2 linked regions of the Asanoa sp. WMMD1127 genome follow. The protein of the gene in region 2 interacts with the protein of the main gene of each other region in a pairwise test. Links are inferred from orthologs where the notes say so. Each region holds a gene or a part of one and is shown on either strand. Other genes may lie near its edges.

What was found.
Region 1: the proteins of ndk (region 2) and ung interact in binary tests that used the Escherichia coli proteins (3 or more experiments, as listed by UniProt). The link is inferred for Asanoa sp. WMMD1127 from one-to-one orthologs.

The regions. Positions count from the first base shown.
Region 1 is NZ_JARUBP010000001.1:945,182-955,453, reverse strand. Bases 88-3,087 are described here. They hold ung (uracil-DNA glycosylase), read left to right. Parts: upstream 88-1,248; coding sequence 1,249-1,926; downstream 1,927-3,087. Other genes in these bases: tsaD (tRNA (adenosine(37)-N6)-threonylcarbamoyltransferase complex transferase subunit TsaD), read left to right, coding at 3,054-3,087; rimI (ribosomal protein S18-alanine N-acetyltransferase), read left to right, coding at 2,621-3,061; tsaB (tRNA (adenosine(37)-N6)-threonylcarbamoyltransferase complex dimerization subunit type 1 TsaB), read left to right, coding at 1,965-2,624; tsaE (tRNA (adenosine(37)-N6)-threonylcarbamoyltransferase complex ATPase subunit type 1 TsaE), read left to right, coding at 767-1,252; O7635_RS04675 (alpha/beta hydrolase), read left to right, coding at 88-770. Also shown: more of O7635_RS04675, read left to right, coding at 1-87; more of tsaD, read left to right, coding at 3,088-4,097; O7635_RS04645 (hypothetical protein), read left to right, coding at 4,109-4,363; O7635_RS04640 (ABC transporter ATP-binding protein), read left to right, coding at 4,408-6,105; O7635_RS04635 (ABC transporter ATP-binding protein), read left to right, coding at 6,102-7,892; O7635_RS04630 (DUF1707 domain-containing protein), read right to left, coding at 7,903-8,175; O7635_RS04625 (substrate-binding domain-containing protein), read left to right, coding at 8,419-9,528; O7635_RS04620 (ATP-binding cassette domain-containing protein), read left to right, coding at 9,626-10,272. UniProt on the Escherichia coli protein: Excises uracil residues from the DNA which can arise as a result of misincorporation of dUMP residues by DNA polymerase or due to deamination of cytosine.
Region 2 is NZ_JARUBP010000001.1:7,943,050-7,953,145, forward strand. Bases 6,776-9,599 are described here. They hold ndk (nucleoside-diphosphate kinase), read right to left. Parts: upstream 8,486-9,599; coding sequence 8,066-8,485; downstream 6,776-8,065. Other genes in these bases: O7635_RS38025 (carbohydrate ABC transporter permease), read left to right, coding at 6,776-6,932; O7635_RS38030 (GNAT family N-acetyltransferase), read right to left, coding at 6,925-7,779. Also shown: O7635_RS37995 (UbiA family prenyltransferase), read right to left, coding at 1-643; O7635_RS38000 (vanadium-dependent haloperoxidase), read right to left, coding at 725-1,981; O7635_RS38005 (VOC family protein), read left to right, coding at 2,168-2,587; O7635_RS38010 (ROK family transcriptional regulator), read right to left, coding at 2,589-3,725; O7635_RS38015 (extracellular solute-binding protein), read left to right, coding at 3,913-5,145; O7635_RS38020 (sugar ABC transporter permease), read left to right, coding at 5,155-6,018; more of O7635_RS38025, read left to right, coding at 6,018-6,775. UniProt on the Escherichia coli protein: Major role in the synthesis of nucleoside triphosphates other than ATP. The ATP gamma phosphate is transferred to the NDP beta phosphate via a ping-pong mechanism, using a phosphorylated active-site intermediate.

The sequences.
Region 1 (10,272 bases), 7.0 Mb from region 2 along the record:
TCCAGCGCACGGCTCTCGCCGCCAAGGGCGAGCACCGGATGGTCTTCTACGACCAGCCCGGCCACGGCCGCTCCGGCAAGCTGGAAACCGGCGAATACGAGCTGCCGGCCCTCGGCGAGACGCTGCGCGCGGTGATCGACGAGACGGTCCCGGACGGCCCGCTGATCCTGGTCGGGCACTCGATGGGCGGCATGACCATCATGGCGTTCGCCGAGCTCTACCCGGAGTTCTTCGACGACCGGGTGCGGGGCTGCGTGCTGATCGCCACCTCGGGCGGCCTGATCGACGAGACCCGCCTGGGCCTGCCCGCGCTGATCGGCCGCGTCGGCGGCCCACTGCTGCCGCTGGTCAACAGCGCCACCCGGCTGACCGGCCCGACCATCGACCGCGCCCGCATCGCCGCGACCGACCTGGCCTGGCTGCTCACCCGACGGTACGGCTTCGGCGACTCCCGCCCCAGCCCGTCGCTGGTGTCCTATGTGGAGAAGATGAACTCGCGCACGTCGGTCGACACGGTCGCCCGCTACCTGCGCACGCTCTACACCCACGCCCGCTACCCGGCACTGGCGGCGCTCGAGCGCACCCCGACCGTGATAATCGTCGGTGACAAAGACATGATCACTCCGGTCGCGCACTCCGAGGAGATCCTGCGCCACCTGCCCGACGCGGAGTTCGTGAAGGTCAACAACAGCGGGCACGTCGTCATGCTGGAAAACGCCGACGAGGTGAACGCGGTGGTCCTCGCATTCCTGGAGAAGATCTCGGCATGATCCAACTGGACACTGTGGACGACACCCGGGCGTTCGGCGCGCGGCTGGCGGCGGTGCTGCGCCCCGGCGACCTGGTCGTGCTGACCGGCCCCCTCGGCGCCGGCAAGACCGCGCTCGTCCAGGGCATCGGCGCCGGCCTGCACGTGCAGGGCGACGTCACCTCGCCGACCTTCGTGATCGCCCGGGTGCACCGCCCCGACCGGGCCAACGGCGGCGCGACCCCGCTCGTGCACGCCGACGCGTACCGGATCGGCGCCGCCGCCGACCCGCTGGCCGAGATCGACGGGCTCGACCTGGACGCCTCGATGGACGACGCGGTCACCGTGGTCGAGTGGGGTGAGGGCATCGTCGAGCAACTGCGCGACGAGCATCTGCGCGTACGCATCGACCGGCGCGACGACGACACCCGGGTGATCGAGCTCGAACCGGCCGGCGGCGACTGGGCCGACCGCGTGGCGACGCTCACCGAGGACGCCCGGTGAACCTGCTCGACCTGCTGCCACCCGAATGGGCGAGCGCCCTGGGGCCGCACCTCGACCCGGCCGCCACCGCGGACCTGGGCGCCTTCGTGGCCGCCGAGTACGCGGCGACCGCCGTCTACCCGCCGCTGACCGACCTGTTCACCGCCTACCGGCTGTGCGGGCCGGCCGACGCCCGCGTGGTCATCCTCGGCCAGGATCCCTACCACCGCGCTGGTCAGGCCCACGGGCTCAGCTTCAGCGTCCAGGCCGGCGTACGCGTCCCGCCCTCGCTCCGCAACGTCTACAAGGAGCTGGCCGCGGACCTCGGCGTCCCCGCGCCCGACGGCGGCGACCTGCGCGGCTGGGCGACGCAGGGGGTGCTGCTGCTCAACGCGGTGCTCACGGTGCGCGAGGGAGCGGCGGGGTCGCACGCCAACAAGGGCTGGGAGGCGTTCACCGACGCCACCATCCGGGCCCTGCAGGACCAGCCCGACCGGGTGGTCTTCCTGCTCTGGGGCGGCTACGCCCGCAAGAAGGCGGCGCTGGTCACCAACCCGGCGCACGTCGTGCTGGAGGCCGGCCACCCGAGCCCGCTCAACCCGCGCGGGTTCCTCGGCAGCCGCCCGTTCAGCGCCGCCAACAAGGCCCTCGCCGACGCGGGCCTGACTCCCATCGACTGGAGCCGCTCGGCCTGAGCGGCAGTCACGGCAGCCCGCCGGATAAGGTGCATATCGTGCTCGTTCTCGTCCTCGACACGTCGACGCCCGCGGTGACCGCGGCGGTGGTCGACGTCACCCCGACCGGCCACACGGTGACAGCGGAGCTGCGCACGGTCGACGGGCGCGCGCACGGCGAGCTGATGGCGCCCGAGGTCGACGAGGCCCTGCGCCGCTCCGGCGCCACCGTCCGCGACCTGCGGGCGATCGTCGCGGGCACCGGCCCCGGGCCGTTCACCGGGCTGCGGGTGGGCCTGGTCACCGCGGCCAGCATGGGCCAGGCGCTGGGCATTCCGACCTACGGCGTGTGCTCCCTCGACGCGATCGGCGGTATGCCGGGCCAGGTCACGCTGGTGGCGACCGACGCCCGCCGGCGCGAGGTCTACTGGGCGCTCTACGACCAGGCCGGCGCGCGCGTCGACGGCCCGCACGTCGACCTGCCCGACGTGGCCGCCGAACGGTCCGCCACGGTCGCGGTCGGCGACGGCGCCCTGAAATACGCCGACCGGCTCGGCGTCAAGGTCCTCGACGAGCCGCGCTATCCCACCATCGACGGCTTCGTCGCGCACGCCGCCGACCGGATCCGCGCCGGCGCGCCAAGCGAGCCGCTCACCCCGCTCTATCTCCGCCGCCCGGACGCCGTCGCGGCGGGAGGGCACAAGCCGGTGCTGCGGTGACGGCCAAGCTCACCCGGCTGCGCTGGTGGCACATCGCGCAGCTGCTGCCGATCGAGCAGGACCTGTTCGGCGACGAGAAGTGGTCGGCCGGCATGTTCTGGAACGAGCTGTCCAGCGGCCACTTCTACCTGGTCGCCCTCGACGAGCAGGAGCGGATCCTCGGGTACGGCGGTCTGGCGGTCAACGGCGACGAGGCGTGGATCCAGAACATCGCGGTCCGCCGGGACGCACAGCGACGGGGCATCGGCCGGGTCATGGTCGAGGCGCTGCTCGGCGAGGCCGAGCGGCAACGCGCCCACGCCGTGCTGCTGGAGGTCGCGGTCGACAACGCCCCGGCCCAGAAGCTCTACGCCACCTACGGTTTCGAGCCGATCGGCGTACGCCGTGGGTACTACCAACCGAGCAACACCGATGCGCTGGTGATGAGACGTGACTGACGAACCCCTGGTCCTCGGCATCGAGACCTCCTGCGACGAGACGGGCGTGGGCATCGTGCGCGGCACGACGCTGCTGGCCGACGCGTTGGCGTCCAGTGTGGACCTGCACGCCCGGTTCGGCGGCGTCGTGCCAGAGGTGGCCAGCCGGGCGCACCTCGAGGCGATGGTGCCGACCATGCAGCGCGCGCTCGACGACGCCGGCGTGACCCTGGCCGACATCGACGCGATCGCCGTCACGGCGGGCCCCGGCCTGGCCGGCGCCCTGCTGGTCGGCGTCGCCGCCGCCAAGGGCTACGCGGTCGCGGCCGAGAAGCCCGTCTACGGCGTGAACCACCTCGCCGCCCACGTCGCCGTGGACACGCTCGAACACGGCCCCCTGCCGGAGCCGGCGATCGCGCTGCTGGTCTCCGGCGGCCACTCCTCGCTGCTGCTCGTCGACGACCTGGCCGGCGGCGTGACCCCGCTCGGCTCGACCATCGACGACGCGGCCGGCGAGGCGTTCGACAAGGTGGCCCGGCTGCTGGGCATGCCGTTCCCCGGCGGGCCGCCGATCGACCGCGCGGCCCGCGAGGGCCAGGCCACGATCGCCTTCCCGCGCGGCCTGACCGCGGCCAAGGACCAGGCCGCGCACCGCTTCGACTTCTCGTTCTCCGGGCTGAAGACCGCGGTGGCCCGCTGGGTCGAGGCGCGCGAGCGGGCCGGCGAGCCGGTGCCCGTCAACGACGTGGCAGCGTCCTTCCAGGATGCGGTCTGCGACGTGCTGACCGCCAAGGCCATCGACGCCTGCCGGCAGCACGGCGTGGACACGCTGGTGATCGGCGGCGGCGTCGCGGCCAACTCCCGGCTGCGGGCGATGGCCGAGGAGCGGGCGGCCAAGGTGGGCATCACCGTGCGGGTGCCGCGGCCCAAGCTGTGCACCGACAACGGCGCGATGGTGGCCGCGCTCGGCTCGCACCTCGTCGCGGCCGGCGTACGGCCCAGCCGGTTGGATCTTCCGGCCGACTCCGCGATGCCGTTGACGCTCGTGAGTGTGTAGTGTCCGGCCACGTGATCGTGCGCATGTGGGAGGCGCGGGCCGAGCCCGGGCGCCTGCCCGACCTGGTCGACTGGGTCTGCGACACGGCCCTCCCGCGGATCGAGGTCTACCCGCTGCACATCGCCAGCGAGGTGTTCTCGTCGTCCGACGACCGGTGCGTCGTGATTTCCAGATGGCGCAGCGATCCGCAGGCGCTGGGCGCCCCGCCGCCGCTGCTGGTGGCCAGGCCACCGCACGAGTGGGACTTCACCCAGGTCGACCGATAATCGGTGGCGCCGGTCAAAGTTGATCAATTAACTTCGGCCATGCTATGCGCCCCCTACCCGTCGCCGATCCCGGCGATCCCGATGTCCGGTCGGCCACCCGCTACCTGCTGTGGCTGGCGGCCCGCACCTGGCCGTCGTTGCTGGCCGCGATCGGCTTCGCGACCCTCTGGATGGTCAGCCAGGCGCTGATCCCGGCCACCGTCGGCCGGGCGATCGACGCGGGCCTCGCCGACCGCGACCCCGACGGCCTGCTCCGCTGGGGCGGGGTGCTGCTGGGGCTCGGCCTGGTCACCGGCGCGACCGGCGTCCTGCGCCACCGGATGGCCGGGTTCAACTGGCTCGCCGCCGCCTACCGCACCGTCCAGCTCACCGTGCGGCAGGCCAACCGGGTCGGCGCCACGCTGCCCAAACGGCTGGCCACCGGCGAGGTCGTCAGCATCGGCACGGCCGACATCAACCACATCGGCGGGGCACTCGACATCACCGCCCGCGGCACCGGATCGCTGGTCGCGGTCATCACCGTCGCGGTCATCCTGCTGCGCACCTCGGTGCCGCTCGGGCTGGTCGTCGTGATCGGCGTGCCGGTGATGATGCTGATCGCCGGCAGCCTGATCAAGCCGCTGCAGCGCCGCCAGCAGGTCTACCGCGAACAGGAGGGCAAGCTGACCACCCGGGCCGGCGACCTCGTCGCGGGCCTGCGGGTGCTGCGCGGCGTCGGCGGTGAGTCGACGTTCGCCGGCCGCTACCGCGCCGAGTCGCAGGGCCTGCGATCGGCCGGCGTACGCGTCGCCCGGATCGAGTCCCTCCTCGCCGCCTCCGAGATCCTGCTGCCGGGCATGTTCCTGGTGTTGGTCACCTGGCTCGGCGCCCGCTTCGCCCTGCGCGGCGAGATCAGCGCCGGCGAGCTCGTCGCCCTCTACGGCTACGTCGCCTTCCTGGTCAGCCCGCTGCGCCAGCTGACCGAGGCGATCGACCGGCTGACCAAGGGGCACGTCGCCGCCCGCCGGGTGGTGCGGATGTTCACCATCGAGCCCGAGTTCACTTCGCCGGCGGCGCCGGTCTCGGCCCCGCCCGGGCCGCTCGTCGACGCCGAGTCGGGGCTGACCGTCCAGCCAGGACGGTTCACCGCGATCGCGGCCGGCGACCCGGTGGCGGCGGCCACGATCGCCGACCGGCTCGGCCGGTTCGCCGACGGTGCCGTCACGCTGTCCGGCGTACCGCTGGCCGATCTCGACCTGGCCGACGTGCGAGCCCGGGTGCTGGTGGCCGACAACGACGCGCGGCTGTTCTCCGGTCCGCTGCGCGGCGAGCTCGACCCGCGGGCCAAGGGCGACGCGGCGGTCGCGTCGGCCCTCGACGCCGCGAGCGCCCGCGACGTGCTCGACGCCCTGCCCGACGGGCTCGACACCCTGGTCGCCGAGCGAGGCCGCGAGTTCTCCGGCGGCCAGCAGCAGCGCCTGCGGCTGGCCCGCGCGCTGGTCGCCGACCCCGAGACGCTGGTGCTGGTCGAGCCGACCAGCGCGGTCGACGCGCACACCGAGGCGCGGATCGCCGCCCGCCTCGGCGCCGCCCGCGCCGGGCGCACCACGGTCGTCTGCACCACCAGCCCGCTCGTGCTCGACCGGGCCGACGAGGTCGCCTTCGTCGCGGGCGGCCGGGTGGTCGCCACCGGCACCCACCGCGAGCTCCTGCGCCAACGCCCCGACTACGCCGCCACCGTGACCAGGGAGGAGGACGGATGACAAGACAGCTCCCTGTCGCAGAAGCGTGGGAGGTGCGGCGCTATGCGCGCCGACTGGTCCGCCGCCATCCCCGTCAGCTCGCGCTCGCGATTGGGCTGCACGGGCTGGCCGCGGTCGCGGGCCTCGTCGCCCCGCGGCTGCTGGGCAACCTGGTTGAGGGACTGTCCACCGGCACCACCACCCGAGCCGTCGACGAGGTGGCGATCGCCATCGCCGCGTTCGTGGTGACGCAGGCGGTGCTGACCCGGTTCGCCGCCTTCTGCTCGGCCCGGCTGGGCGAGCGGGTGCTGGCCGAGCTGCGGGAGGAGTTCGTCGACCGGGTCCTCGCCATCCCACTGTCCACCGTGGAGCGGGCCGGCACCGGTGACCTGCTCACCCGTACGTCCCGCGATGTCTCGGCCCTGTCGCACAGCGTGCGGTTCGCCATGCCCGAGACGCTGATCGCCATTGTCACCGCGGCGTTCGTGGTCGGCGCGATCATCCTCACCAGCCCGCTGCTGGCGCTGCCCTGCCTGATCGCGGCGCCGATGCTCTGGTACGGCACCCGCTGGTACCTGCGCCGCGCGCCCGCCGGCTACCTGCGGGAGAACGCCGCCTACTCCGACATCACCGACGGCATCAGCGAAACGGTCGAGGGGTCGCGCACCACCGAGGCGCTGCGTCTGCAGGATCGCCGCCGGGCCCGCACCGACACCGACATCGCCCGGTCCTACGCGGCCGAGCGCTACACGCTGATGCTGCGCACGGTCTGGTTCCCCATCGTCGAGGTCGGCTACGTGGTGCCGGTGGTGGCCACGCTGCTGATCGGCGGCTGGTTCTACCTGGAGGGCTGGGTGACGCTGGGCCAGGTGACCGCGGCGACGCTCTACGTGCAGGCGCTCGTCGACCCGCTCGACCGGCTGCTGTCGTGGCTCGACGAGCTCCAGGTCGGCGGGGCCTCGCTGGCCCGGCTGCTCGGCGTGGCGGGCAAACCGGCCCCGGCTGCCGAGACGGTGCCGGCGCCGCGCGGTGAGCGGTTGGTGGCCAAGGACGTGCGATACGCCTATGTGGAGGGTCGCGACGTCCTGCACGGCATCGACCTGACGATCGAGCCCGGCGAGCGGCTGGCCATGGTCGGCCCGTCCGGCGCCGGCAAGTCGACGCTGGGCCGCCTGCTGGCCGGGATCCACGCGCCCACCGGCGGCTCGATCACCGTCGGCGGGGTTCCGCTGGCGTCGTTGCCGCTCGACGAGCTGCGCTCGCACGTCGCGCTGGTGACGCAGGAGCACCACGTCTTCATCGGTACGGTCCGCGACAACCTGGTGATGGCCCGGCCGGGCGCCACCGACGACGAGGTCCGGACGGCGCTGGCCGCGGTCGACGCGCTCGACTGGGTCGCCGCGCTGCCGTCCGATTTGGACACCGTGGTCGGCACGGGTGGCTACTCGGTGCCGCCGGCCCAGGCCCAGCAGCTGGCCCTGGCCCGGCTGGTGCTGGCCGACCCGCACACGCTGGTGCTCGACGAGGCCACCTCGCTGATCGACCCGCGGGCGGCCCGGCACCTCGAGCGGTCACTCGCCGCGGTTCTCCAGGGGCGCACGGTGATCGCCATCGCGCACCGGCTGTTCTCGGCGCACGACGCCGACCGGGTCGCGGTGGTGGAGGACGGCCGGATCACAGAGCTGGGTTCCCATGCCGAGCTGGTCGCGGCCGGAGGCTCGTACGCCGCGCTCTGGCGCTCCTGGCACGGGGACGACGGCCCTTCCGACCGTATTCGGCGCGAAAGTCCTTATTCGACAGTGGCGTAACCGGTCGTCCTTAACGGGTCACGGCCATGTAGAGCCCAAGTAACAACAAGGTCACAGCTGCGATCGCGAAGAGGACGAGGAGATCCCGGCGCACGGTGCCGGGCTTCTCCGGCAACGAAGGAAGATCGCTGGTCACGATCGCGAGATCACCGAGAGTGCGGGCGCCATAGGCGTTTCCCACACGCTCCGTGAACTCGTCGAGGCTCAGGTGACCGGTCGCGGTGTGCTGCTGTAACAGCTCGACCACGCGCTGTCGATCGTGGTCCGACGCACGAGTATCCAAAGTCAACCTATCCCCTCTCCGCGGCCGAAAGCGTACGCTCTGAGAGCGCTTTCTCGGGTCGCCCGAACGCATCGAAGCCGGTTCCAGTGCCGTGACCGGATCGTTACGGCAGCGTGTCGACCGCGCGAGGTAGGGGCGCAAATGCGCGAGTATTTTGTGTTTCGGATTGCAAGGGTCCGGGAGGTCAACAGTGCCGTTCGCCCCCGAGCGGTCCGCTCAACGGCCATGAAGGAGTCCAAGGTTATGCGTAACCGATTTCTGTCGGTCGCCGTCGCCACTATGGCGGTCGGCGCACTGGCACTTGCGGGTTGTGGGTCGGATGACTCGGGCGGCGGCGACGCCGGTGGCGGCGGTGCCGCCAAGAAGGTCGGCGTGATCCTGCCCGACGCCGCGACCTCGCCGCGCTGGGAGGCCAACGACCGCCCGCTGCTCGCCGACGCGTTCAAGAACGCCGGCATCGAAGCCAACATCCAGAACGCCGACGGCGACAAGGCCAAGTTCGGCACCCTGTGTGACAGCATGATCAACGAGGGCGTCTCCGTCCTGCTGATCGTCAACCTGGACTCCGACTCCGGCAGCGCCTGCCTGAAGAAGGCCCAGGGCGCGGGCATCAAGACGATCGACTACGACCGCCTGACCCTTGGCGGCGAGGCGTCGTACTACGTCTCCTTCGACAACGTCCAGGTCGGCAAGCTGATGGGCGAAGGCCTCACCAAGTGCCTGACCGACGCCGGCAAGACCAAGGCCAACATCGTCCAGATCAACGGCGACCCGACCGACAACAACGCCGCGCTGTTCAAGCAGGGCTACGTCGAGGCGCTGAAGCCGAAGGTGGACGCCGGCGACTACACCATCGTCGGTGACCAGACCGGTAAGTGGGACGCCACCGTCGCGGGCACCGCGTTCGAGCAGCTCTACACCCAGGCCGGTGGCAAGGTCGACGGCGTCATCTCCGCCAACGACACCATGGCCCAGGGCATCATCGCCCGGCTCACCGCCAACGGCCTCAACGGCAAGGTGCCGGTGACCGGTCAGGACGCCAGCAAGGAAGGCCTGCAGGCCATTCTCGCCGGCAACCAGTGCATGACGGTCTACAAGGCCATCAAGAAGGAGGCCGACACCGCCTCCAAGCTCGCGATCGCGCTGATCAACGGCGAGACCCCGGGCAGCGACCTGGTCAACGGCTCGGTCAAGGACACCGTCCTGAACAAGGACGTCCCGTCCGCGCTTGCTGTGCCGCAGGCGATCTACAAGGACTCCGTCAAGGACGTCATCGCCGACGGTTTCTGGAAGGCCAGTGACATCTGCACCGGCCAGTTCGCGGCGGCCTGCACCGAGGCCGGCGTTCAGTAACCAACGCCAGCGGGCCCGGCAGGCATGACCTGCCGGGCCCTCTGGGCGCTTAGGGCCACGGTTACTGCCGGGGCGCGAAACAACTAGTGAGGTGACCATGACGGTGCCGGAGGGCGCTGCGGGGACGGTGACGACGGCGACGGACGACGCCGAGCCGTTGCTGCGGTTGCGCGGGATCAACAAGAGCTTCGGCGCGGTCCACGTCCTGCAGGACGTGGACTTCGATGCATACGCAGGGCAGGTGACCGCGCTCGTCGGCGACAACGGCGCGGGCAAGAGCACCCTGATCAAGGGGATCGCCGGCAGTCAGCCGTTCGATTCCGGGGAGTACGTCTTCGACGGCCGGCCGGTCTCGGTGACGAACCCCAAGCACGCCAACGAGCTTGGCATCGAGGTCGTCTACCAGGACCTGGCGCTCTGCGACAACCTGGACATCGTCGACAACCTGTTCCTCGGCCGTGAGGTCACGAAGAACGGGATCCTCGACGAGGCGACGATGGAGCGGCGGGCCCAGGAAACCCTGGCCGGCCTTTCCGTGCGCACGGTGAAGTCGATCCGTCAGGTGGTCGCCAGCCTCTCCGGTGGCCAGCGGCAGACGGTCGCGATCGCCCGCGCGGTGATCTGGAACTCCAAGCTCGTGGTGCTCGACGAGCCGACCGCCGCCCTCGGCGTCGCGCAGACCGAGCAGGTGCTGCGGCTGGTGCGGCAGCTGGCCGACAACGGCCTCGCGGTCGTGCTGATCAG
Region 2 (10,096 bases):
CCGCCCGGTCGATGACCGTCGTCGGCAGGTAGAGCGCGCCGCCGAGGAGCACGCCGAGCACCACCAGGACGGGCGGGTAGTCGAGGACGGGGCGGTGCAGCGCCCAGCCGCCGAGCGGGCCGAGCACCCCGACGGTGACCGCGTTGACCGTCACGTCCCAGCCGGGGCGGGCCTTGAGGCGGACGGGCGGGACGCTGTAGAGCCAGCCGAGCACGAGCACCGCCGCGGTGCCGGCGAGCAGCACGGGGCCGGCGACGGCCGCGGCCACCAGGGCACCGGCGGCACACCAGCCGGCGCACCGGCGCAGGTCGGCCGGGGTCAGCACGCCGGTCACCAGCGGGGCCGTGGCCTTGCGGGGGTTGCGGCGGTCGGTGGGCAGGTCGTGCAGGTCGTTGAGGGCGAACACGAACCCCCAGAGAAACGGCCCGAGCACGAGCCCGACCGCGACCGTCCCCGCCATCGCCGGCGCGGCGGGCAGCCAGTCGCCGCTCGCGAGCACCGCGCCGAAGGCGCCACCGCCCCAACCGAGGGGCCAGAACCAGGGCCGGGTCAACCGCACGACGGCCCAGGCGCGTACGAGCCGCCGGGGCCGGACAACGGTTTCGGACCGGACGAGGGGCGGAGCCGCGACAGCGCTGGTCATGCCACCGACGCTAGAAGCGCGCGGGACGCACCTGATCACCTCGGCGAGCGATCCCGCTCCCCCGCGCGGGGGAGATCACGGTCAGCGGAGCGGGCGGAAGTAGCGGTCCGCCGCCCAGCCGGCCACCTCGTGGCCCATGCGCACGCCCGCCGTGTCGGCCGAGCGGAAGTGGATGCCCAGCCAGACGCGGGCGTCGACCACGTCCTGGTCCAGGGCACGCCCGGAGACGTAGGACCGTGTCACGCCCGGCACCGCCGTCGAGGTCAGGGTCAGCCTCAGCCACCGTGTGTCGAGCACCTCCGCCAAGGCCGCGGTGAAGGCGCCGGACGCCGCCGAGTAGCCGCTCACCCAGTCCGGATAGGGCGGCGTCGCGATCATGGGTGTCCAGGTCGGGTCCGGGGTCGTGGCCGGGTTGCCGTCGGTGTCCGCCAGCGCGATCGCGGTGACCGGGCGCCAGTAGGCGTAGCGGTACTTCGAGTGCCAGACCGAGATCGCCGTGTCGGCGAGGCTCATGTCGACCGCCGCGAACATCCGGGCGGCGGCGGCCAGGCTCAGGCCGCGCAGCGCCACCTGGTCGCGCAGGGCCGCGTTGAACTGGACGACCACGTTGCCCGCGAAGAAGCGGGCCGTGTCGGTCTGGGCCGGCGTCCGGACCGTCGACGTCGCGCTGCCGAGGGCCTTCACCTCGGCGAACTCGCGGGCGTAGCGGGCCGAGCCGAGGGCCGGCGGCGGACCCGGCGTGCCGAACTGGGCGCCGTCGCGGACGAGCAACGGGCGCACCGCGCCCAGCCACGGCACGGCGAACGGCGCCAGGGCCGGCGGGGTGGGGCGCCACACGCCCGGGGCCGGCGGCCGGGTGTAGGACACCGGCGCGTTGCGGCCGTCGTCGGCCCGCTGCCGGATCAGCGTGTCGGCGGCTAGCTCGCCGAAGGCGACGCCGGCGGCCTTGGCCGGGCCGTCCGGGATCCGCGACAGCGACGCGGCGTACGCGGCATCCAATGTGGACGAGGCCGCAGGCGAGTAGGTGACGAGCACCCGGTGTGCGGCCGCGACCGCGGCGGCCGGTGCCGAGGCCCGGTGCGGCGCGCGGGCGCGGAACCGGTAGGGCTCGTAGCCGCCGGTGATGCCGACGACCGCGTTGTAGACGGCCGCGTGCACGAAGCCCATGTAGAGCAGCCCCTCGGGCTGCGACCTGGTCGGGTCGCCGACCAGGGTGGTGACCGCGATCGCGTTCCACTCGGCGACCACCGCCGGGTCGTCCCGCGAGGACGCCGCCGCGGGGGCGGCGACGGACGCCAGCACCAGGGCACAGACGAGGACCAGACCACGAGCGCGCATCTCGACCACCTCGGCTCCGCGCGCGTACGAAAGCTGCCCGGGATGCTTCTCCGATGATCTAGGTCGGTCAATGGCTGTCGCCCGGAAGGATGACCCGATCGATCAGTTTCGGAGAAGCCGCCGCCGAGCCGGGTTTCCTAACCTGGCGGTGTCCGCACCGACGCGCACGCGAGGAGCACCAAGGCGATGATCACGAAGCTGAACGTCACGTCCATCTACGTGCTGGACAAGGACGAGGCGCTGGACTTCTACGTCGACAAGCTCGGTCTGGAGAAGGGCAACGACGTCCGGCAGGGCGACTACCGCTGGCTGACCGTACGCGTCCCCGGCGCCGACGGCACCGAGATCTCCCTGGAGGAACCGGGCGCCCCACTGCACGACGAGGCGACCGCCCGCCAGCTCCGGGAGCTCGTGGCCAAGGGCGCGCTGACCGGCCTGGTCCTCATCACGGACGACATCCAGCAGCTCTTCGACACCCTGAAGGCGCGCGGTGTCACCGACTTCACGCAGGAGCCGACCGCGCACTTCTACGGCACCGACATGGGCCTGCGGGACCCGTTCGGCAACCCGATCCGGATTCTCCAGCAGGGAGACGCCACCGCCTGACTCACCCGACGTACGACTGGATCGCGGTGACCGCGGCCCCGCGCGCCCATGCGTCGAAGCCGCCGGGATGCACCTCGACGGCGACGGGGTCAGCGGCCGGATCCCGGTCGGCGGCCAGACCGTCGGCCATCGCGGCCGCGGCGACCGAGGCGAGCCGGATGCCGTCGCCGGAGAGCACCACCAGCGGCGCCATGGTCAGGTTGGCGACCATCGCGACCAGCCGGCCCAGCGCGCGCCCGGCGTCGTGCACCACCCGCGCGGCAACCGGGTCGCCGGCCTCGGCCATGTCGAGGCACTCGGCGTAGCCGGCGACGCGACCCCGGCCGACCGCCACCGCGTCCCGGATCTTGCCGCTGGCCAGCATCGCCTCGGCACAGCCCCGGTGGCCACGGGCGCAGAGCGGGCCGAGCGGGTCGAGCTGGAGGTGGGCGACGAGGCCCACGCCGGCGTCGTCGCTGTCCACCAGGCGATCGTGCACGACCAGGCCGTAGCCGACCCCCACGCCGATGGTGACCAGCGCGAACCGGTCACGGCCGCGGGCGGCGCCGAACCAGTGCGTGGCCCGGGTCAGCGCGAGCACGTCGTTGTCGACCACGGTGGGCGCCCCGGTCGCGGCGGCGACGAGACCACCTAGGTCGACCGGCTCGGCCCAACCGAAGTACGGCGCCGCCGTCACCGTGCGGTGGTCGGCCGCCCGCCCGCCGAGGCTCACCCCGACCCCGGTCAGCGCCTCACCGCCGGCGCAGGTGGCGACGAGCGACGCGACGCTCGCGACCACGTCGGCCGGCGACTTGCCGCGCAACGGAGCGTCCACTGTGGCCAGCACCGTGGAGCGCAGGTCGGCCAGCACGGCGTACCCGTGTGACCCGGTGAGCTTGACGCCCACGAACCGGTGCCCATCGGCGACCACGTCCAGCGGCGTCGACGGGCGCCCGACACCGCCCTCGCGGCCCGGGCCGACCGGCACGACCAGCCCGCCCGCCAGCAACGGCGCGACCAGCCGGGTCACGCTGCCGGCGGAGAGGCCGAGGCGGCGGGCGAGCGCCGTGCGGGACAGCGGGCCGTGCCGGAGCAGCTCGACGGCGGCGGCCCGGGTCGCGGGCGTCAGCGACGGCCAACCGGTTGAACCGTTGGACACCGGGTATCCCACCTCGATCGATCGGGTGTGCTCATGATGCCAGCCGATCTGTTTCTTGTGCATTCAAAGCAATGCACGCGCAGGATTCGCTATTTGCGGCATATCGCCAAGGGTTGACCGGGGACTTATTTTCGGCGTAGAAGTAAGTCAATGGTGACGTCCGTCACTGCCCGGAGGTGGTGTGCCCATGCCCCGCCGCATCGTCCGCGTCGTCGCCTGCCTCGCCACGGCCGCCCTGCTCGGCGGCTGCGGTGTCCTCGGCGCCGACGACGGCCGCACGACGCTCGACTTCTTCCAGTTCAAGCCCGAGGCCATCGAGACCTTCGACCGGCTGATCGCCGACTTCGAGCGGGAGCACCCCGACATCCACGTGGTGCAGAACCACGTGCCCAACGCCGACACCGCGATCCGCACCCGGCTGGTCCGCGACGACGTGCCCGACGTGATGACGCTCAACGCCAACGCGTCGTTCGGCGAGCTCGCCCGGGCCGGCGTCTTCTACGACTTCGCCCGCGAACCCGCGACCAGGACCGTCACCCCGGCGATCCTCGACATCATCAACGCGCTCGGCACCGCCAACCCCGGCGAGGTCAACGGGTTGCCGTTCGCCAGCAACGCCGACGGGGTGCTCTACAACAAGGCGCTGTTCGCGCAGCACGACGTCAAGGTGCCGACCACCTGGCAGGAGCTGATCGCGGCGGCCGAGACGTTCAAGGCGGCCGGTGTGACGCCGTTCTACGCCACGCTCAAGGAGTCCTGGACGGCGCTGCCGTCGTTCAACGCGCTCGCCGCCAACCTGCCGCCCGACGACTTCTGGGAGCAGCGGCGGGCCGGCGCGACCACCTTCGCCGACGCCTACGGCACCGTCGCGGACCGCTACCAGCAACTCTTCTCGTACGCCCAGCCCGACAAGCTCTCCCGCGGCTACAACGACGGCAACCAGGCGTTCGCCGAGGGCGAGACGGCCATGTACCTGCAGGGCATCTGGGCCATCCCGACGATCCGCGAGTTCGAGCCGGACTTCGACATCGGGGTGTTCCCGCTGCCGATGGACTCGCCGGCCGACACGCGGCTGGTGTCCGGTGTGGACGTCGCCATCACCTTGGGCCGCGAACCGTCCAACAAGGACGCCGCCATGACGTTCGTCAACTGGCTGATGCGGCCCGAGGTCGTCTCCGCGTACGCCGAGGACCAGAGCGCCGTCCCGCCGCTGCAGGCGCTCGAGCCGGCCGACGAGGCGCTCAAGGACCTCGTGCCCGTCTTCGCGAGCGGTCAGGTCACCGGGTTCGCCGACCACCAGATCCCGCCGGCGATCCCCTTGCCCCAGATCTGTCAGCAGTTCCTCATCGACGGCGACCGGGCGGCGTTCCTCGCGTCCCTCGACGACGAGTGGGACAAGTTCACCCGGCGACGCGGCTGAGGAGGCGAGATGACGCGTACGAACCGCACCTTCTACTGGATGGTCGTGCCCGCCTTCGTGTTGTTCTTCGTGTTCCACACGATCCCGGTGCTGCAGGGCGTCTTCTACAGCTTCACCGACTACGCCGGCTACGGCGACTGGAGCTTCGTCGGGTTCGACAACTACACCAACATCTTCGGTGACGAGCGGATCCGCGACTCGTACCTGTTCACCTTCCAGTTCGCGATCCTCAGCACGGTCCTCGTCAACGTGCTCGCGCTGGCGATCGCGATCGGCCTCAACGCGAAGATCAAGTTCCGGACGGCGTTGCGCGGCGTCTTCTTCCTCCCCAACGTGATGGCCATCCTGGTGGTCGGCTACATCTTCAACTACCTGTTCAGCTACACGCTCCCCTGGTTCGGCCAGAAGCTGGGCAGCGCCACGTTCTCGACGAGCATCCTGGCCAACGAGAACCTGGCGTGGCTGGCGATCGTGGTGTTCGCGGTCTGGCAGGCCACCGCCTTCGCCGTCATCCTCTACCTGGCGGGGCTGCAGACCATCCCGACCGAGTTGTACGAGGCCGCGTCCATCGACGGCGCCGGCGCCTGGCGGCAGTTCCGGCAGATCACGTTCCCGCTGATCGCCGCGTTCTTCACGATCAACATGGTGCTGTCGCTGAAGAACTTCCTGAACGTCTTCGACCACATCATCCCGCTGACCGACGGCGGCCCCGGCACGGCGACCGAGTCCATCTCGCTGGTCATCTACCGGGGCGGGTTCCAGGGCGGCGACTTCGCCTACCAGACGGCCAACGCGGTCGTGTTCTTCATCGTGATCGTCGCGTTCTCGCTGTTCCAGCTCCGCATCCTGATGCGCCGGGAGGTGCGTGCCTGATGACCACCGACGCCTTGACCCGAGCCACGCCGCCCGCCGCCGACGCGGAGCCGCCGCGCCGCCGGCTCTGGTCGCGCCGCTCGTCCGAGCCGCGGGAGAACTTCAAGGTCAACTGGTGGCTGACCGCGCTGATGTGCGTGCTGTCGCTGACCGTGCTGATCCCCTTGTACTTCGCGATCGTCACCGCCCTCAAGACCCCCGACGAGCTGACCGGCTCGGGCTTCGGGCTGCCGGGCGACCCGCGCTGGGCCAACTTCAGCGAGGCCTGGGAGCTGACCAACTTCCCACGGGCGGCGCTCAACAGCGCGCTCATCACGGTGGGCGCGGTGGTGCTGACGCTGCTGTCCAACTCGATGGTCGCGTATGCCATCAGCCGCAACTGGCATCGCCGCCGCTTCCGCATCCTGTTCTTCTATTTCGTCTCGGCGCTGTTCGTGCCGTTCCCGATCATCATGCTGCCCGTGGTGAAGCAGACCTCGCTGCTGTTCATGGACAACCAGATCGGCCTGATCTTCCTGTACGTGGTGTACGGGCTCGCCCTCAACGTCTTCATCTACGTCGGCTACCTCAACTCGATCCCGCGCGAGTTGGAGGAGGCGGCGATGACCGAGGGCGCGAGCGTCTGGACCACGTTCTGGCGGATCATCTTCCCGCTGCTGGCCCCGATCAACGCGACCGTCGGGATCCTGACCTGCCTGTGGGCGTGGAACGACTTCCTGCTGCCGCTGGTCGTGCTGTCGTCGCCGTCGGCGCAAACCCTGCCGCTCGTGCAGTACGTGTTCCAGGGCCAGTTCAGCACCAACTACACGCTGGCCTTCGCCTCCTACCTGATGGCGTTGGCCCCACTGGTCCTGGTCTACGTCTTCGCCCAGCGCTGGGTCATCTCCGGCGTGATGCGCGGCTCGGTCAAGTGACGTCTCTCCGGTAGGTGGCGAGGGTCTGCAGGTCGGTGAAGCCGAGGCGGGTGTAGAGCTCTCCCGCGCGTTCGGACTCCCAGCCGATCTTCAAGGTGGTGGCGCCGGCCCCGGCCAGGCGGTCGAGGCCGGCGCTGATCATCGCGTAACCGATGCCGCGGCCGGCGTGGGCGTCCTCGACGCGGACCGGCTCCACGAGCCCGACGCCGGTGAGGGGGTCGGGCCAGAAGAGCGCATAACCGGCGACGGTGTCGTCCGGCGCCAGCACCGCGAGGTCGCACCGGGGGTCGTAGAGGGTGGTCTGTCGCAGCCGCGCTTCGACGTCGGGTCCGTTGCGGCCGGCCATCGGATGCGGCGGCGTGCCGCGGCCCGCCCGGTCCACCAACCGGTAGCCCGCCGGCAGCGCGGCCACCGCCGGGCGGTCGCTCGCCGGCATCCAGCCCGACCACACGTCGTCCTCGCGTGCGAAACCGTGCTCTTCGTAAAAGGCGGCCAGCTCCAGGTCGTCGACCGGCACGAGCGCCTCGACGGTCGCTTCGCGCTGGTCGAGCTGGGCCAGGGCGGGCCGGGCCAGGTCGTCGAACGGCAGGGTCAACCCTGGCAGCCGGATGAGGTCGAGCGACCAGGCCTGTGTCGAGTCGGTCAACAGCGCCGCGGCGACCGGCAGGCCGTCGTCGTCGAACCAGACCGGCGTCTGGATCTCGTCCGTGGCGCGCGGGCGGCGCCACCACCACTGCGGGTCGGCGGCCTCCCACACCCCGCTCTTGGGCGCCTCGACGCGGATCCGCTGCAGCAAGGCGGTCACCGCGGCCAACCGCTCCAGCCCCGACAACATTCCGTGGCGCAAGACCCGCTCCTGACCCGTCGAGCTCCGTCGATCTCGACGACCGCGCCAGTATGGTCCTCGCGGCGTGCCTCGGCTACCGCCTTTAAGGAACGGCCCCTTACTAACGCTTTCCGCGGAGGAACGGCCCGTTCCTCACGCTCGAGCGTGGCGCGGACGGCGACGGTCCGCGACGGCGCGTGGCCACCGCGGGCCTGGTCCGGGCGCGGACCTGGCAGCGAAGCGGAGCGAGCGGTCCCCGGCGGGAGCGACGGTCGTGCCCCCGGCGGACCCGGGACCGGCTGTTGGATCAGGCCCCGGGGAACCAGAGCGCGATCTCGCGCTTGGCGCTGTCGGGCGAGTCGGAGGCGTGCACGAGGTTCTCGCGGTTGGAGAGGCCGAGGTCGCCGCGGATGGTGCCGGCGGCGGCCTTGCGCGCGTCGGTGGCGCCGACCAGGGCGCGGACCACCTCGATGACGCTGTCGCCGCTGAGGATCAGGGCGACCAGCGGCGCGCTGGTCATGAACTCCTTGAGCGGCGGGTAGAACGGCTTCTCGACGTGCTCGGCGTAGTGCGCGTCGGCGAGGTCCGCGTCCATCCGGCGGTGGGCCAGGGCGTCGATGGTCAGGCCCTTGCGCTCGAAGCGGCTCAGGATCTCGCCGACGAGGCCGCGGCGGACCGCGTCTGGCTTGATCAGCACGAGCGTGCGCTCGACCGGGCTGCTGGACACGTTGAACACCCTCCTGACGCTGGGGTGTTCATGCTACCGATGGCCGATCACCTGCCCCCGGCCGGCTCTTCCCTATGCGGGCGGCCTGGGCCTAGCCTTCTTGGTGACTCAGGGGAGGTCCACTGTGGCGAACGGCAACCGCCGCCCGCTGGCACCGGTTCGGAAGCTGTTCGCCGCGGTGCTGGGCACCTGTGCGCTGTTCGTGGTCCTGTTCGGGATCGGGATGCAGAGCCTGGCGATCGTGGCGCTCGGCATCGCGCTGATCGTGCTGGCGGTCGGGCTGGTGCTGGTCACCACGATCCGCGGCGGGGCGCGCGCCTGGGTCGCCGGCACCGCCCACGTGCACAGTGTCTCCGAGCCACCCGCGTCGTCGGTGTTCGGGCGCTGTGAGCTGCAGGTACTCGTCGACGCGCCCGGCGTGGCCGGCCGCCTCGTGCGGATGCGCGACCCGCGGGTGCCGGTCGCCAAGTGGCCTGACGTCGGCGCCAGCCTGCCCATCATGGTGGCCATCGACGACCCGCGGCACATCCGGATCCTCTGGGACGAGGTGCTCACCCACGCCGAGGCCGCCCTGGTCCGCGAGACCGACCTGGGGCCTGTCTCCGACATCGGGCCAGTCTCCGGGCCGATTCCCGCGGACGACGATCGGTGGCCGCGGCCGGACGACGGCTACACGGCGGCGCCGGTCGAGACCATCGAGACGACGACGGCCGACCTGACCGACGAGCTGAGCGGGCTGCGGGAGCCGGCGGAGCCGGTGGTCGTCCACCAGACGCCCGGCGGTCCGATCGTGGTCGAGGGGACGCTGGTCGAGCCGGCGGAGGCACCCGTGCCGCCGTTGGCGCGGCGGGCTCGGCCTGATCCGCATCGCACGCGGGCGGAGCGGGCGGACGAGCGATCCGGGGGTACGGGTACGGCTACCGCTACCGTCCCGCCGCCGGCTGAGGTGCCGGGGCAGCGGGGGGCGGCCGGGCCCAACACCGCGCGGCCAGACGACGTGTTCGACCAGGACGCGGCGTGGGCTGATCCGATCTTCACCGAGCGGCGGGTCAGTCGGCCGGCCAGTCGCGGGTCCGCGGATGCGGAGGCTGAGGCGGAGGCCGAGGCCGGGTCTGAGGGCGAGGCGCGGGCGGAGGGCGACGTGGCCGCGGCCGGGTCGGAGAACGACATCCGGTCGGACGCCGGCGGCTCGGCCCGCTCCGGCGCCGTCGTCGACGCTCCGGCGCAGGGCTCGCAGGCCGAGACCGGCTCCGACAGGGATGCCCGCTCCGCGGAAGCTGAGGCCGGCGCCAACAGCGAGGTTGACGATGCGGACCGGTCGACGGACAGTGCGGCGGTAGCCGACCAGGCCGCGGACGACGACGCGGCGACCGACGAAGCCCGGTCTCCGCGAGCTGGTGAGGCGGCTGGCGAGAGCGGCGACCCGGTTCTCGACGAGGAAGGCTGGGCGACCGGCGCGCGATCGGGCCAGGCGGCCCCGGCTGCGGCGGCTGCTGCCACCGCGGCGGCGGCCGCGCCGATCGCCGACGAACCCGAGCCACCGAAGACCCCGCGCAACGGCACCGAGCGCGACACCGACGAGGACGACCAGTTCGCCGACCTGTTCACCGC